DNA from 4 places in the Methylobacterium sp. XJLW genome. Region 1 is predicted to be linked to each of the others. Evidence: predicted binding sites of a transcription regulator. Region 1 holds the regulator's gene; each other region holds the start of a gene.
The links. The regulator PhoB, encoded in region 1, activates phosphate uptake and scavenging genes when phosphate is short. The targets are predictions, from matches to a motif close to TGTCATNNANCTGTCAT.
Positions count from the first base shown of each region.

Region 1 (4,208 bases):
TCCTGTTCGACGAGCCGACCTCGGCCCTCGACCCGATCTCCACCGGCCGCATCGAGGAGCTGATCGAGCAGTTGCGCGACGAGTTCACCATCGTGATCGTCACCCACAACATGCAGCAGGCGGCGCGCATCTCGCAGTTCACCGCCTTCATGTATCTGGGCCAGCTGATCGAGTTCGGTCCGACCAACCGGATGTTCATGAACCCGACGGAACGCCGCACCCAGGACTACATCACCGGCCGGTTCGGCTAGTCTGCCTGAACGCTCCGGTCTCGGGGAAGGTCGTCCGGTCGCCGCATCCGCGGAGGGCCGGCGGGTCCCCGAGGGCCTCCCCGGAGCGCCGCCCCCGGGACCCATCGAAGGATTCGCCATGCCCGGCCATATCGTCACCTCCTACGACACCGACCTGGAGAACCTGCGTCGCTCGATCTCGGAGATGGGCGGCGTGGCCGAGAAGATGACCGCGGAGGCGACGGACGCCCTCGTGCGCCGGGACGACACGCTCGCCCAGGCGGTGATCGTCGCCGACAAGCGCCTCGACGCCCTGCAGCGGGACATCGAGGAGCGCGCGGTGCTGTTGATCGCCCGGCGTCAGCCCCTGGCGATCGATCTGCGTGAGACGATCTCGGCGATCCGCGTCTCCGGCGACCTCGAGCGGATCGGCGACCTCGCCAAGAACGTCGCCAAGCGGGTGGTGGCGATCTCCGATCAGGCGCCGGCCCAGAAGATCGTTCTCGGCGTGCGCCACATGAGCGACCTCGCGGAGGGCCAGCTCAAGGACGTTCTCGACGCCTATGCGAGCCGCGACGTCCAGGCAGCCCACGATGTCTGGGAGCGGGACGGCGAGATCGACGCCCTGTACAATTCGCTGTTCCGCGAGCTCCTGACCTACATGATGGAGGATCCGCGCAACATCTCGTTCTGCACGCATCTTCTGTTCTGCGCCAAGAACGTCGAGCGGATCGGCGACCACACCACCAACATCGCCGAGACGATCCATTATCTCGCCACGGGCGAGGCCCTGGCGGGCGACCGGCCGAAGAACGATGCGTCGAACTATGCGACCGTGGACGGGGTGCCGGCTCCGTAAGCGGGCCGCCCCCGGTCCAGGCGTCGGCCTGCGCGCGCTCCTGTGGGGCGCCGCCCGAGAATCGGAGCGTGCGGGTTGAGGCTGAGCGGCGCCTCCTGCACCCTCCGCCTGCCCGCCGGCTCAAAGGAGCGTCGGCGCGCCTGCAGGCCGTATGGCGCCGCTTCGTGAACGGATCTTCGAACGTGAGCATGCAAGTCCTGATCGTCGAGGACGAGGAGGCGCTGACCACGCTGCTGCGCTACAATCTGGAAGCCGAGGGCTTTCTGGTGGATTCCGCGGCTCGCGGCGACGACGCGGAGCTGCTCCTGGCGGAGCGGATCCCCGATCTCGTCCTGCTCGACTGGATGCTGCCCGGCCTGTCGGGCATCGAGCTGTGCCGGCGGATCCGGGCGCGCCGGGAGACCGAGCGGCTGCCCGTGATCATGCTCACCGCCCGGGGCGAGGAGGGCGACCGGATCCGCGGTCTCGGGACGGGCGCCGACGACTACATCGTCAAGCCGTTCTCCGTCCCGGAACTGCTTGCCCGGATCCGCGCGCTGCTCCGCCGGGCCAAGCCCGCCCATGTCTCGGACCGGCTGGCGGCGGGCGACCTCGAACTCGACCGCACCGGCCATCGCGTCCGCCGCGGCGGCGAGGAGCTGCATCTCGGCCCCACAGAGTTCCGTCTGCTGGAATTCCTGATGCTGGCGCCGGGCCGGGTCTTCTCCCGCGAGCAGCTCCTCGACGGGGTCTGGGGACACGACGTCTACATCGACGAGCGCACGGTCGACGTCCATGTCGGGCGGCTGCGCAAGGCACTGAACGGCCCGCGCCAAGCCGACCCGATCCGTACGGTCCGCGGCTCGGGCTACGCCTTCGACGAGACGTTCTCGCTCGACGCTTGAGAGGGGCGCGAAGCGTTCCGGGACAAAGGGTTCCGGGCCGGAGGCCGGTCGGCCGCGCCGCCCGCCCGCTTGCAGCGAAGGGAGCCAGGGACGTTCGAGGCCGGCGGATGCTGCGAGGCCCGGCGGCCCCCCGGGCCTCGCGCAGATTCAGCGGGTCAGCGCCGCGCTCCGGCCGGACGCGACCGGCACGGCGTCGAGCGCCGCCAGAACCGTCCCCTCGGTGAGGATCTGCGGAAGCACCTGAGGCGCTCCGGTTCCGGTATAGAGGAGGTAGAGCGGCACGCCGCTGCGCCCGTGCTTCTCCAGCAGACGGGTGATCTCGGGATTCTGGTTGGTCCAGTCGCCCTTCATGTAGGTCACGCCGCGCTCGGCCATCGCGGCCCGCACGGCCTTGGTGTTGAGCGAGGTCGCCTCGTTCACCGCGCAGGTGATGCACCACGCGGCGGTCATGTCCACGAAGACGGGGCGGTGCGCGTCCACCAGGGCGTCGAGACGCGCTTGAGTGAAGGGCTCGACCCCGTCGGCGGCGGCCTGCGCCGACGGCGCGGCGCGGTCCCGCGGAAGGGTCACGGCGAGGGCCGACACGGCGATTAGCGCGAGGGCCGCAGCGACCCGCGCGACCCGGCCCGCCCCGGGCGCGGCGGCGCGGCCGTGTTCCCAGGCCCAGGCGGCGAAGCCCACCAGGACGAGGCCGATCAGCGCCGCCAGCAGCCCACGCGGATCGACCTGCTGCGCCAGAACCCAGATCAGCCAGGCCACGGTGGCGTAGACCGGGAAGGCCAGGACCTGTTTGAGGGTCTCCATCCAGGCGCCCGGCCGCGGCAGCGCCCGCAGGGCCGGCGGCCAGAGGGTCAGCACCAGGAAGGGCAGGGCGAGGCCGAGGCCGAGGCTCGCGAAGACGGCGAGCGCGACACCGGCACTCTGCGTCAGCGCGAAGCCCACCGCCGAGCCCATGAACGGCGCCGTGCAGGGGGTCGCCACCAGGGTCGCCAGCACACCCGTGAAGAACGAGCCGCTCAGGCCGGCACGCCGGGTCAGGCCGTCTCCGAGGCCGGCGAGCCGGCCGCCGACATGGACCACTCCGGACAGGCTCAGGCCCATAGCGAACAGCAGATAGGCGAGGGCTGCGACCATGGCGGGCGATTGCAGCTGGAAGCCCCAGCCGATCGCGGCCCCACCGCCCTTCAGGGCGATCAGCAGGGATGCGAGGCCGAGGAAGCTCGCCAGCACGCCGGCCGTGTAGGCGAGGCCGTGCAGCCGCAGCCGCGCCGGGCCCTCGCCGGCATGCCGCACGAGGCTCAGCACCTTGATGGACAGCACCGGGAAGACGCAGGGCATCAGGTTTAGGATCAGGCCGCCCAAAAAGGCGAAGGCCGCGGCGGTCGCGAGGGTCAGCGCGTCGAACTCGGCGGCGGCCGGCGGGGCTCCGGCCGGATTCGGCGCGCTCGACGCAGCCGCGACGGCAGGAAGCACCGGCTCGTCACCATACGCGAAGGCGAGGCGGCGGGTGCCGTCCATGCCGACCTCGTCGATCGTCAGGACGCCGGGCAGGGCCGCGGGCACAGGATCGGTCGGGCTGCTGCGCGCGATGGTCAGATGCAGACCGGTCTCGTCGACGGTCATCACCTGCGCGGCGGCGTTGTCGATCGCCGTCTCGGCATAGGGGAAATAGGCGGCGTTCCGGATGGATTCGGGCTTCAGGCCGGTCGCGGCGAAATCGAGCTGCAGCGTGTCGCCCTGGCTCGACAGGCGCAGGGGCCAGAGCGCCGGCGCGGGCAGGGCAGCCCGGGCGTGCGCGAACAGTGCGGCGTTGGCCGGGTCCGGCTCGGCCTTGCCCACCGGCAGGGTGAGGGCGAGATCGGCCGAACCGGGGACGCACTCGGTCTTGCAGACGAGATAGGTCAGCTTCGCCTGGATCTGAACGGGATTGGCCGGGTCGAGGCTCGGCGGCGGCGTCACGGGCACGAGGAGCGTGACCTCACCCTCGTAGCCGTAATTCATGAGGGTCGCGATCGGGATGCGCTCCGGCGCCGGCCACCGGATCGCGCTGGCGTTGAAGCCGGCCGGCAGGGTCCAGGTCACCTCCGGAGGCAGTCCGGAATCGCCCGGGTTGCGCCAGTAGACGTGCCAGCCGGGCTTGATCTGCATCCGCACCGCCAGCGTGAACGGCTGCGCGCCGGCGACCGAGGCGGGCTCGGCCACGAGGCTCGCCCGCACGAGGTCGGCCGGCGTGCG
Region 1 is NZ_CP016429.1:4,196,435-4,200,642, forward strand. Features, by position in the region: gene pstB (phosphate ABC transporter ATP-binding protein PstB) at 1-251, shown strand, start outside; gene phoU (phosphate signaling complex protein PhoU) at 370-1,089, shown strand; gene phoB (phosphate regulon transcriptional regulator PhoB) at 1,278-1,973, shown strand; gene A3862_RS19460 (protein-disulfide reductase DsbD family protein) at 2,121-4,208, opposite strand, start outside.

Region 2 (4,208 bases), 1.3 Mb from region 1:
CCACGAGCCCGCCGCGGGCCGTGTTGATGAGGATGGCGCTCTTCTTCATCTTCTTGAACTCGGCCGCGCCGATCATCCCCTTGGTCTCGGGGGTCAGCGGCACGTGCAGCGTGATCACGTCGGACTGCGTCAGGATCGTCTCGAAATCGACCAGCCCGTCCTGCGGGAACACGTCGTAGGCGATGACCGTCATGCCGAGCGCCTCGGCGCGCTTGGCGATCGACTTGCCGAGCGCCCCGTAGCCGACGATGCCCAGCGTCGAGCCGGCGATGTCGTAGATCGGGTAGTCGAAGTAGCAGAACTGCTTGGACTTCGCCCAGTCGCCCCGCTTCACCGAGTTCGCGTAGGGCACGATCGCCCGGCGCAGGGCGAACATCAGCCCGACCACATGCTCCGGCACGGTGTTGAAGGCGTAGTTGCGGATGTTGACGACGGTGATGCCCTGCGCCTTGGCCGCGGCCTTGTCGACCACGTCGGTGCCGGTGGCGGCGACGGCGATCAGCTTCAGGTCGGGGAGCTGCTTCAGCGTCTCGGCCCGCATCGGGACCTTGTTGATCAGCGCGATCTCCGCCCCCTGGAGGCGGGAGACGATCTCTTCCGGCGTCCAGGTCGAGTCGTGCTCGACGTATTCGTGCGGGAAGTTGAACGGTCGGACCCTGGCATCGAGGGATTCACGATCCAGGAACACGATCTTCTTGGTCATAGGACCCCTCTCGTACGACGGGCAGTTTCCTCGATAGTCTTGTTCTTACTTGCGCGTCGGGGCGGGCCCGGCAACCCGGCCCCGCCCCGATCGCGTGCGCCGATTACGCCTTATGCAGCGGATTCTCGCGCAGATAGCTGGAGGCGGCGGCGACGCCCGAGCCCGGCGTGACCTTGATGCCGCAATCGATCATGGCCATCTCGGCGCCCGCGATGGCGCCCAGCAGCGAGAGCTCGTTCAGGTCGCCCAGGTGGCCGATGCGGAACACCTTGCCGGCGACTTTCGAGAGGCCGGCCCCGAGCGACAGGTTGTAGCGCTCGTAGGCGTGGATGATCACCTTGGCGGCGTCGGCGCCCTCCGGCACCACGATCGCCGTGACCGTGTCGGAGTTCCACTTCGGCTCCTTGGCGCAGGGCTTGAGGCCCCAGGCCGCCACCGCCTGACGGGTCGCCTCGGCGAGCACGTGGTGGCGGTGGTAGACGTTCTCCAGCCCCTCCTCCTTCACGATCGCCAGGGCCTCGCGCAGGCCGTAGAGCAGCGGCAGGACGGGGGTGTAGGGGAAGTAGCCGGTGGCGTTGGCGGCCAGCTGGTCCTTCCAGGCGAAGTAGGCATGGCCGAGCCGGTCGTTGCGGCCGGTGCCGCCCTCGGCGATCTTGAGCGCCTTCGGGCTGATGCAGATCAGGCCGAGGCCGGCCGGCAGCATGAAGCCCTTCTGCGAGCCCGCGATGGCGCAGTCGACCTTCCAGTCGTCCATGTAGAACGGCAGCGAGCCGATCGACGAGATGCCGTCCACGAACAGCAGGGCCGGGTGGCCGGCGGCGTCGATCGCCTTGCGCACCGCGCCGATGTCGCTGGTGACGCCCGTGGCGGTCTCGTTGTGGACGACCATCACGGCCTTGATCTTATGGTCCTTGTCGGCGCGCAGGGCCTCCTCGATCTTCTGCGGATCGGCGCCGGTGCCCCACTCCTCCTCCTGGACGACCACGTCGAGGCCGAGGCGCTGGGCCATGTCGACCCAGAGGTGGCTGAACTGGCCGTAGCGCGAGGTCAGCACCGTGTCGCCGCGGCACAGGGTGTTGGACAGGGCCGATTCCCAGATGCCGGTGCCCGAGGACGGGAACAGGATGACCGTCCCGGCGGTCGAGCCGAACACCATCTTGGAGTCCTGGAGCAGCGGCTTCACCAGCTCGGGGAAGCTCGGCGAGCGGTGATCCTCAGACGGCACGTGCATGGCGCGCAGGACGCGCTCCGGGATGTTCGTAGGGCCGGGAATGAAGAGGTGGTTGCGACCGGGGCGCCGGGTTGCGGCCATGATGTTTCCTCCGAAAAATCCATTGTGCGCGGGCGTGAACCCGCGCCGGGTTGTCCAAGCGTCCTCAGGGAGTCGGTCCGGCGCCGTCGAAAGCGGCTCGCGCCGCGCCCCCTCGAACGCCATCCTCTGCCGTGATCGGGGGGCCTCCGCGGAGCGGCAGGCGGCCTCACGCCGCTCGCGTCGCGGCACGCCCCCGCGCGCCGGTCGCCTCCGAAATGCCGTCCCGTCCAACGGCCTGAGGGCCGTCCTCGCCGCCTTCCTGTCAAGGTCCGGCCGAACTCGTGCCGAGCCGCCGGTTCCTGGTATTATGAGCGGGCGAAGCTCGAAAGGAAAACCGGAAAAACTTCCAGAACTTGGCAAAAAAATTTTTTGTGCGGCGCAACGAAGCCGAGGTCCGGTTGAGATGCTTTGCGGCGCCGCAACGCGGACGGGTGGCCCCGCCGGGACTCCGCGTCATCAAACTGAGATGGGATCGCGCTCTGGATCCCGGCACCGTTCAGCCGCCGGGAGAGGGTTGCCGTGGCCGAGGTTGAGGAGATGCCGGTCCGCGTGCGGACGCTGTTCCTGTCCGACCTGCATCTCGGAACGCGCGGCTGCCAAGCCGGCCTGCTCCTGTCGTTCCTGAAGGATTACGACGCCGACACGATCTATCTCGTCGGCGACATCGTGGACGGGTGGCAGTTGCGCTCGGGCTGGTACTGGCCGCAGGAGCACAACGACGTGGTGCAGAAGCTCCTGCGCAAGGTCCGCAAGGGCGCGCGGATCGTCTACCTGCCCGGGAACCACGACGAGTTCCTGCGCGACTATGTGGGCACGAGCTTCGGCGGCATCGAGCTGGCCGAGACCGCGATCCACGAGGCGGCGGACGGCAAGCGCTACCTCGTGATCCACGGCGACCAGTTCGACATGGTCGTGCGGCACTCGCGCTGGCTCGCCCATCTCGGCGACGGCGCCTACACCCTGGCCCTGTCCCTCAACACCTTGATCAACAAGGTGCGGCGGCGCCTCGGCCTGTCCTACTGGTCGCTCTCCGCCTGGGCGAAGCTGCGCGTGAAGAACGCCGTGAGCTTCATCGGCCGCTTCGAGACGATCCTGGCCGAGGAGGCGCGCCGCCAGGGTGCCGACGGGGTGATCTGCGGCCACATCCACCATGCGGCGGACCGGCCGATCGGCGACCTGCGCTACCTCAACACCGGCGACTGGGTGGAATCCTGCACCGGTCTCGTGGAGCATTACGACGGCCGGATCGAGGTTCTGCACTATCCGAGCCTCCTGCGGGCGCAGGCGGCCGAGGCCGTGCCGCATCCCCTGGCGGGCCGGCGCGCGGTGGCTTGAGGGCACCGCCGTGAAGCTTCTGATCGCCAGCGACGCGTGGCATCCCCAGGTGAACGGCGTCGTCCGCTCCCTGGAGCAGATGGTCCGCCGCGCCCCGGAACACGGCTTCGCGACGGCCCTGCTCTCCGTGGCGGATTTCCGGTCGCTGCCGCTCCCGGGCTATCCCGAGATCCGCCTCGCCTATGCCAGCCGGGAGCGGGTGGCGGCGCGCTGGACGGCGGAACGGCCGACCCACGTGCATATCGCCACGGAGGGGCCCGTGGGGTTGGCCGTGCGGCGCCATTGCCTGGCGCACAACCTGCCGTTCACGACGAGCTACCACACCCGCTTCCCGGAATATCTCGCGGCCCGCGCGCCGGTGCCGGAAGCGTGGTCCTACGCCTATCTGCGCCGGTTCCACGGCGCGGCGCGGGGAACGATGGTCAGCACCGCCTCGCTCCAGGGTGAACTGGCGGCGCGGGGATTCGGCCGGCTGATGCGCTGGACCCGGGGCGTAGACACGGAACGGTTCCGGCCCGCCGGACCGGGGACGCCCGTGCCGGCGGAACTCGCGGACCTGCCCGGGCCGCTGTTCCTCTATGTCGGGCGGCTGGCGGTGGAGAAGAACGTCGCCGCCTTCCTCGCCCTCGACCTGCCCGGCACCAAGGTCGTGGTGGGCGACGGGCCGGACCGCGCGCGCCTACGGGGTCTCGCGCCGGGGGCGCGCTTCCTCGGCACCCGCACCGGCGCGGACCTCGCGGCGGTCTACGCCGCCTGCGACGTCTTCGTGTTCCCGAGCCTCACCGACACGTTCGGCATCGTGCTCCTCGAGGCCCTGGCCAGCGGCCTTCCGGTGGCGGCCTTCCCGGTGCCGGGCCC
Region 2 is NZ_CP016429.1:2,883,596-2,887,803, reverse strand. Features, by position in the region: gene A3862_RS13395 (D-2-hydroxyacid dehydrogenase) at 1-703, opposite strand, end outside; gene A3862_RS13390 (aminotransferase class V-fold PLP-dependent enzyme) at 807-2,015, opposite strand; gene A3862_RS13385 (UDP-2,3-diacylglucosamine diphosphatase) at 2,535-3,350, shown strand; gene A3862_RS13380 (glycosyltransferase family 4 protein) at 3,361-4,208, shown strand, end outside.
Region 2: the regulator PhoB is predicted to act here: its motif matches at 2,467-2,483, upstream of A3862_RS13385 (UDP-2,3-diacylglucosamine diphosphatase).

Region 3 (4,208 bases), 2.1 Mb from region 1:
GGCCGCGCGCCGCCGGCGCCGGTTCCGCGCGGAAACCGACACCGAGAAATCTTGAGACCGCATTGTCGTGACGAAAGCTCCGAATCACGGAGCAAGGCAGCAAATATCTCTACGTGTGTCAAAAATACATTTGGATTAATTATAATTATATTCAGCGCACGCAGGGTCGATCTACGTGATCGATATTGAGTGCGTTCTATACTGAATTCCATTGCCGAACGACATCATTATCAGTGCCTCACTCATCATCGCACGGTCGAGCCGGCGATTTCGCGGAAGGCCGGGCCAGAGCTCGGCCGAGGCGCGCGGCCGGGATCGTCGGGCCGGGCGGGGCGTGCGGGGCCCGACACGGCCGCGATCGGGTGTGGATCGCGCGCGTCCGATCGGGTTGCCGCGGCGGAGACCGGGGCGCCCGGTTGCCAGGGTTGCCCACCCCGCCTAGACGGGCCCGGCGCGAAACGTGCCTGTCACCCCTCCTCTAGTGCAGAGGTTTTCCCGTGATCACCGGTCCGTGCCTCATCGTCCAGCCGATCCACGCGGCGGGCCTCGACCGGCTGCGGGCGGCCGGATTGGAGCCGCGTCCGGCGAGCGGCACGGATCCCGAGACCCTGGCCCGCGAGGCCGCCCCGTGCGTCGCCGTCATCACCCGCAACACCGGCTTCCCGGCCCGCGCCATCGCGGCGGCCCCGGCCCTGCGGGTGATCGGCGTGCACGGCACCGGCACCGACCACGTCGCCACCGCCGAGGCGACCGAGGCCGGGATCGTGGTGGTCAACACGCCCGGCGCCAACGCCGTCTCGGTGGCCGAGCAGACGCTGGCGCTGATCTTCGCCCTGGCCAAGGCCCTGCCGGAGGCCGACCGCTCGGTCCGGCGCGGGGACGACAGCTTCAAGTTCACCGCCCGCCTGATCGAGCTGGCCGGCCTGACGCTGGGCCTCGTCGGCTTCGGGGCGATCGGGCAGGCGACGGCCCGGCTCGGCACGGCCCTCGGCCTGCGGGTGCTGGCCTACGGCCCGAGCCGGCCGGACGCCGACTTCGCCAATGCCGGCGCCCTGCGGGCTCCTTCGGTGGACGCGCTCCTCGCGGAGGCCGACATCGTCTCCCTGCACGTGCCCCTGACCCCTGCCACCCGCGGCCTGATCGGCCGGGACCAGCTCGCCCGGATGAAGCGGGACGCCTTCCTGATCAACACCAGCCGCGGTGGTCTGATCGACGAGGCGGCCCTGGTGGAGGCGCTGGAATCCGGCACGATCGCGGGCGCCGGGCTGGACGTCTTCGCGCAGGAGCCCCTGCCGGCCGACCACCCCCTCGCCCGTCAGGCGCGGGCGATCCTGACGCCCCATGTCGGCGGTTCCACCGGGTCGGCCCTGATCCGCACCGCCGAAACCGCCGCCGGCCGCGTGGTCGACGTGCTGGCAGGCCGGCGGCCGGGCGGACTGGTCAATCCGGATGTCTGGGCGCGGCGGCGCGCCCTGTGATACCCTGAGACGGGTTGCCGCCGCGGGCCGCGCGACCGATCTCCGACCGGCACCTCAGGATGAGGGCGCGGGTGGGAAGGCCGCGGTCCAACGGCTCCGACCGCGCCCGGATCAAGCCCTTTCGTCCGCACCACGACCGCCCGCCGCGCACGTTGTCATGCAATCGTCGCAGACGGGCCGGAAAGCCACGCGCTGCATCCGAGGCCAGAGAGGGCTCCATGGACTTCCACCGTCGCTTCACGGTCCTGATGTGCGCCCCCGCCTTCGATCCGGACGATCTCGAAGGGGCGCGCGTCAATCAGATCGTGGCAGCCGTGGAGCAGCGCGGCTTCGAGGTGGTGCGCGCCCGGCGGGTCGAGGACGCGGCCATCGCGGTGCAGACCGACGCCGCGGTGGGCTGCCTCGTGGTCGATTGGGGCAAGCGCGGCCTCGACGGCAAGGCCGCCGCCCTCATCGACATGATGCGCAAGCGCGGCCTGGAGATGCCGATCGTCATTATGGTCCGCCGCAAGCGGCTGGAGGACATCCCGGTCGAACTGCTCGATTTCATCGACGGCTACATCTTCCTGGCGGAGGAGACGCCGGAATTCATCGCCCGCGGCCTCGTCAGCCGGGTCACGCAATACGCCCAGACCCTCAAGACGCCGTTCTTCGGCGCGCTCGTCGACTACGCCGAGAAGGGCAACCAGCTCTGGACCTGCCCGGGCCACAACGGCGGCATCTTCTACAACCGGTCGCCGATCGGCCGGATCTTCGTGGAGCACCTGGGGGAAGCGATCTTCCGCGACGACCTCGACAACTCGGTCCTCGACCTCGGCGACCTGCTGACCCACGAGGGCCCGGCGCTGAAGGCCCAGAAGGAGGCCGCGAAGATCTTCGGGGCCGAGAAGACCTACTTCGTCCTCAACGGCACCTCGGCCTCCAACAAGATCGTCCTGTCCTCGCTGATCGCGGAGGACGACCTCGTCCTGTTCGACCGCAACAACCACAAGGCGGCGCATCACGGCGCCCTGTTCCTGGGCGGCGGCATCCCGATCTTTCTGGAAACGGACCGGAACGCCTACGGCCTGATCGGCCCCATGTATCATGAGGCCCTCGACGAGACCCGGATCCGGGAGAAGATCCGCCGGAACCCGCTGGTGACCGATCCCGAGGCGTGGCGCCGGGAGCGGCCGTTCCGCGTCGCGGTGATCGAGCAGTGCACCTACGACGGCACGATCTACGACGCCCAGGAGATCCTGGAGAAGATCGGCCACCTCTGCGACTACATCCTGTTCGACGAGGCCTGGGCGGGCTTCATGAAGTTCCACCCGCTCTACGCCCGCCGCTTCGCCATGGGGCTGACCGGCCTCGACGAGACCTCGCCCGGCATCGTCGCCACGCAATCGACCCACAAGCAGCTCGCGAGCTTCTCCCAGGCCTCGCAGATCCACACCCGCGACGGGCATATCCGCGGCCAGACCCGGCGGGTCGAGCACAAGCGGCTCAACGAGAGCTTCCTCGTCCACGCCTCCACGTCGCCCTTCTACCCGCTCTTCGCCTCCCTCGACGTCGGCGCCCAGATGATGAAGGGCCGCTCCGGCATGATCCTGTGGGACGACACGATCCGGCTCGGGATCGAGTGGCGCAAGAAGGTCCGGGCGATCCGGCGGGAATTCGAGGAGAACGAGCGCGATCCCGCAAGGCGCTGGTTCTTCGACCCCTTCGTGCCGGACGTGACGGTGAATGCCGACGGCGCCGAGGTGCCGTGGGAGAGCGTGCCGACCGACGAGCTCGCCGCCACGCCGCGCCACTGGGAGCTGAAGCCGGGCGCCCGCTGGCACGGCTTCACCCACGTGGCGCCGGGCTACGCGATCACCGACCCGAACAAGCTCACCGTGCTCACCCCCGGCTTCGACCGGCACACGGGGGCCTACGCCCAGCACGGCGTGCCGGCGCCGATCGTGGCCCAGTACCTGCGTGAGAACCGGATCGTCGCCGAGAAGAACGACCTGAACTCGCTGCTCTTCCTGCTGACCCCGGGGGTCGAATCCTCCAAGGCCGGCACGCTGATCTCGGGCCTCGTCGCCTTCAAGCGGCTCCACGACGACAACGTCCCGCTGGAGGAGGCCATGCCGGAATTCGTCAACCGCCGGCCGAACCGCTACCGCGGTGTGCGCCTGCGCGACCTCTGCGCCGAATTCCACGCCTTCCACCGGGAGGCCGGCACCTCCACGCTCCAGCGGCGCCAGTTCGCCCCGGAGCACCTGCCCGAGATGGTGATGCCGCCCAAGAAGGCCGCCCAGCTGCTGACCCGCAACAAGGTCGATTACGTGCCGATCGCCGAGGCCGAGGGGCGGATCGCCACCACGCTGATGCTGGTCTATCCCCCGGGCATCGGCACGGTGCTGCCGGGCGAGCGCCTGGACGACCGGGCCAAGCCCATGCTCGACTATTTCAAGATGTTCGAGGCCTCCGCCAACCTGTTCCCGGGCTTCGAGGCCGAGATCCAGGGCGTCTACCGCGAGGTCGATCCGGACGGGCGGATCCGCTTCCACACCTACGTGGCACGCGAGGGGGCCTGATGGAGATCGAGGTCGAGACGCCCGGCCTGGTCCCGGCCCGCACCTGCCCCGACATCGTCATCCGCGCCTCCTCGGATGCGGATGTCGAGGCGATGGTGGCGATCTACGAGCACCACATCAGCAGGGGCGTGAGCGATGTCGGCGTCGCCGAGGAGGACCGTCTGCT
Region 3 is NZ_CP016429.1:2,060,888-2,065,095, forward strand. Features, by position in the region: gene A3862_RS09515 (hydroxyacid dehydrogenase) at 498-1,478, shown strand; gene A3862_RS09520 (Orn/Lys/Arg decarboxylase N-terminal domain-containing protein) at 1,697-4,042, shown strand; gene A3862_RS09525 (GNAT family N-acetyltransferase) at 4,042-4,208, shown strand, end outside.
Region 3: the regulator PhoB is predicted to act here: its motif matches at 1,632-1,648, upstream of A3862_RS09520 (Orn/Lys/Arg decarboxylase N-terminal domain-containing protein).

Region 4 (4,208 bases), 1.5 Mb from region 1:
TGGCGAAGGGCCCCTCCGGCAGGAAGTCGGACTTGAACACGACCCGGAAGTCCGATTGCTGCATCGGCGTGCCGTCGGGCTTCTTGAGCATGCCCTTGGCGGCCATGCGGGTGACCATCGTGTCGGTCTCGGAATTCCACAGGTTGGCGGCGGCGTCGGCCGTGCCCTGGGTGAGCGCCAGCACGGCGTTCTCGTGGCTGCCCGCGTAGAAGGTCTTGCCGAAGAACTTCTCCACGTCGTAGCCGGCCCGCTTCAGGAAGAAGCGCGGCGCCTGGTTGCCGGAGGTGGAGTTCGGATCGACCAGGGCGAGGTTCTTGCCCTTGAGATCCTCGACGGTCTTGTAGGGGCTGGAGGCCAGAACGTAGACCACCGAATAGTAGCCCGAGGCGCCGGTCTCGTGCTTTTGGTTGACGATCGGCTCGATCTTCACGCCGGTCATCACGGCCCGCGCGAAGGAGGCCGGTCCGTACCACGCGATCTGGATGTTGCCGGCCCGCTGGCCCTCGATCACGGCGGCGTAGTCGCTCGCCACCCGCAGCTTCACCGGCACGCCGAGCGTCTTGGTCAGGTAGGCGGTGAGCGGCGCCCAGCGGTCGGCGGTGCCCGAGGCGTTCTCGGCCGGGATCACGCCGAGCGTCAGCTCCGGATACTGGGCCTTCCAGTCCTGGGCGGCGGCCGGCAGGCCGAGGAGGGCGAGAGCCGCGGCGGCGCCGGCGAGAGTGCGTCGGGTGATCATCGTGTCGTCCTTCGTGACGGCGTAGGGCAGGAAGTTCGGCCGGCCGGAGGCCGGTCGGGCATTTCCCGAATGGTTGTTGGGGCTTGGAGGGCCCGGATCAGGCGCCGAGGGCGGCCTCGCGGACCGGCCGCGCCGGCACGAGACCGGGCCGGCCGGGCATCGCGGCCCGCTGCTCCGCCTCGCGCTGCGCGGAATCGTCCAGCACCTCGCCGGCCTCCAGGCCGTAGAGCCGGCGCGCCACGTCCTCGGTGAGGTCGAACGGTCCGCCCTCGAACACGACCCGCCCGGCCGCGAGTCCCACGAGGCGGTCGCAATAGGCGCGCGCGAGGTCGAGGGAATGCAGGTTGCACAGCACCGTGATGCCGTAGCGCCGGTTCACCTCGGCCAGCGCGTCCATCACGAGCCGGGTGTTGCGCGGGTCGAGGGAGGCCACCGGCTCGTCGGCGAGCAGGATCTCGGGCTCCTGCACGAGGGCGCGGGCGATAGCGACCCGCTGCTGCTGCCCGCCCGACAGGCCGTCGGCGCGCTGGCCGGCGAACTCGCCCATGTCGAAGCTCTCCAGGGCGGCGAGCGCCATGGCTCGGTCTTCGGCGGACCATTGCCGCAGCAGGGAACGGTAGCTTGGCACGTGGCTGAGCCGCCCCATCAGCACGTTGGTCATCACGTCGAGGCGGCCGACGAGGTTGAACTGCTGGAAGATCATGGCGCAGCGGGTCCGCCATTCGCGCAGGTCGCGGCCCCGCAGGGTGGTGACCTCACGGCCGTCGTGGAGAATGCGCCCCGAACTCGGGTCCGCCAGCCGGTTGATCAGGCGCAGCAGCGTCGACTTGCCGGCGCCCGACCGGCCGATCACGCCGACGAAGCTGCCGGGCTCGATCCGGAGCGACACGCCGTCGACGGCGCGCCGGTCGCCGTACTGGCGCGTGAGATCCTCGATAACCAGCATGCCACCATCCGCCGGGGAATGGCCGCAGGTAAACGCCGATTTCACGACGATTGGATGACGAATACAGATCGGTTATGTTTGCCGGCGCAATTCTTACATTTTGATAGCCGGCTTAAACTTCATAGCGCTCGAGGAATGCTTCGATGGGCAGGCCGCGGAAATCCGGAAGCGCCCGGCGCAGCCGTTCGTGATCCCAGTCCCACCATGCCAGGCGCATCAGACGTTCGGCGACGGCCTCGGGGAAGCGGCGCCGGACCGGTTTGGCGGGATTGCCGACAACGATCGTGTAGGGTTCGACGTCGCGGGTGACGATGGCGCCCGCGCCGACCACGGCGCCGGTGCCGATGGTGCGGCCGGGCAGGACAACGACGCCGTGGCCGATCCAGACATCGTGGCCGATCGCCACCGGGCTCGCCCGGCGCCGGTCGAAGAAGGCGGGCTCGTCGGACTCCTCCGGCCAGTAGGCTCGTGCCCGGTAGGTGAAATGCGCCTGCGACGCGCGCTCCATCGGGTGGTTGCCGGGATTGATCCGCACGCTGGCGGCGATCGAGCAGAACTTGCCGATGGTCGTGTAGATCACCTCGCAATCCTGACCGATGTAGGAATAATCGTCGAGGATCGTCTCGGTGAGGCGGGTTCGCGCGCCGACCTCCGTGTAGTGACCGAGGCGGCAATCCACGACCCGGGCGCTGGGATCGCGTGCGGGTTCGAGTCCGAGGGGACGGTCAACCACGGGGCTCTCCGAAGGGCAGGCGCGCCAGGAGCCGGAACGGGCCGGACCCGTCCTGAGTCAGGAGGCACACGGCGTCGATCACAAGGGGCTCCGGCCCCGCGGCGGCGTAGGCCTCGGACAGGCGCCGGTGCCAGGCTTCGCGCTCCGCCTCCGGCAGGGCGTCGGTCAGGGTCACGTGGAAGCGGAAGGCCTCGAACACGTACGGGTAGCCCCAGCGCGCCAGCAGCGCCCGCCCGCGCGGGTCGAGGCGCTCCGGGCGGCGCTTGGCGCGCTCGGCCTCGGTGAGCGGCGCACGGAACGGGTCGAGGGCGGCGACGCACTCGGCGGCGAAGAGCCCCAGCTCCGGCGGGGGAGCTTCCGGCACGAGGGCGAGGAACGGCCCGAGGGCGGCGACCCGGAGCGGGCCCACCGCCACCGGCGGGTGCGCGGCCGCGAGGTCACGGGTGGCGGCGACGAGATCCGCCTCCGTGGTGCCCGCCGCGAGGCGCAGCGGCGCCTTGAGGGTGGCGTGGAACCCGTAGATCCGGGCCCCCGCCGTGACGGCGGCGAGGTCGCTCAAGCCCTCCGGGTGCGGGACCGCCGCCCCCGAGACGGGGTCGGTGCCGAGGACGGACCGGCCGAAGGCCTCCAGCCGGGAACCCGGGGCGGGCAGGCAGTAGAGAGCGTAGCGGCGCGACACCTTTCGGCCTCCGATCGTCGGCCGCCGTCAGGCCGTCGGCGCGTAGGGACGCGCCTCGGCGGCCCGCCGGGGGCGCACGTCCATGGCGTTGCCCCGCCACACGATGGCGCTCTGCATCCAGGCGCCGAGCCAGATCGCCGGGATCAGGGCGTCGCGCACCAGGAAGGCCGCCAGCAGGCGGGGCGAACGGTGCCAGCCCGCGCGGATCGCGAGCCGGTGCTCGGCGGCATAGCACAGGCCGGCGAGGCCGGCAGCGCCGACGAGGCCCGTGAAGCTGCCGGCGCAGAGGGCGATGAGAAGCGCCGGCAACAGGACACCGCTGCCGATCTCGGGAGCGAAGAACAGCGGGAAGGTCACGCGGCGCAGGCGCGCCCAGCGCAGCTGCCGCGCCCAGACCTCCTGGAAGCCGCGCGGCCCGAGCGGCTGCTCGAACGGGCTCGCCACGAGGTGGACCCGCTTGCCGGCGGCCCGGACGAGCTTGGTGGCGGCCGCGTCCTCGGCGATCTCGGCCGCGAGCGCCTGCAGGCCGCCCTGCGCCTCAAGAAAGGGCTTGTGCCACAGCATGCTCTTGCCCTGCGCGAAGCCCAGCCCGAACGCCTCGGCGGCGTATTGCCAGCGGGCCTGCAGGGTGTTCAGGAAGGCGCATTCCACCTCGGCCATGAAGCTGCCCGGGCGCGCCCCGGCGGGGGTCGAGCAGACGAGGCCGGTATCGTCCCGCCACGCCGCCTGGAGCCGCTGGAGGTAGTCCGGCGGCATGGCCACGTTGGAATCGGCGAGCACCACCCAGTCGTGGACGGCGGCCCGCCAGCCCCGCAGGCAATTGTTGAGCTTCGGGTTCTCGCAGAGGCGCTCGTCGCCGAGGATCAGGCGGGCGGGCACGCGCGGATGGGCCGCGATCAGCCGCCGGACCATCGGCACGATCGGGTCCCCGGGGTCGGCCACGCAGAAGATCAGCTCGTAGGACGGGTAGTCGAGGCGGAAGCTCCGGGTGAGCATCTCCTCGCTGTAAGCCTCGATCCCGTGAAGCGGACGGACCACGGAGACGGGCGCGCCGTCCGGAAACCGCGACGGCCCGTGGCTCCGGCCGAGGCGCCGGCCCGCGACGCCGATGCTG
Region 4 is NZ_CP016429.1:2,666,625-2,670,832, reverse strand. Features, by position in the region: gene phnD (phosphonate ABC transporter substrate-binding protein) at 1-736, opposite strand, end outside; gene phnC (phosphonate ABC transporter ATP-binding protein) at 834-1,682, opposite strand; gene A3862_RS12385 (chloramphenicol acetyltransferase) at 1,795-2,415, opposite strand; gene A3862_RS12380 (DUF1045 domain-containing protein) at 2,408-3,094, opposite strand; gene A3862_RS12375 (glycosyltransferase) at 3,122-4,208, opposite strand, start outside.
Region 4: the regulator PhoB is predicted to act here: its motif matches at 1,726-1,742, upstream of phnC (phosphonate ABC transporter ATP-binding protein).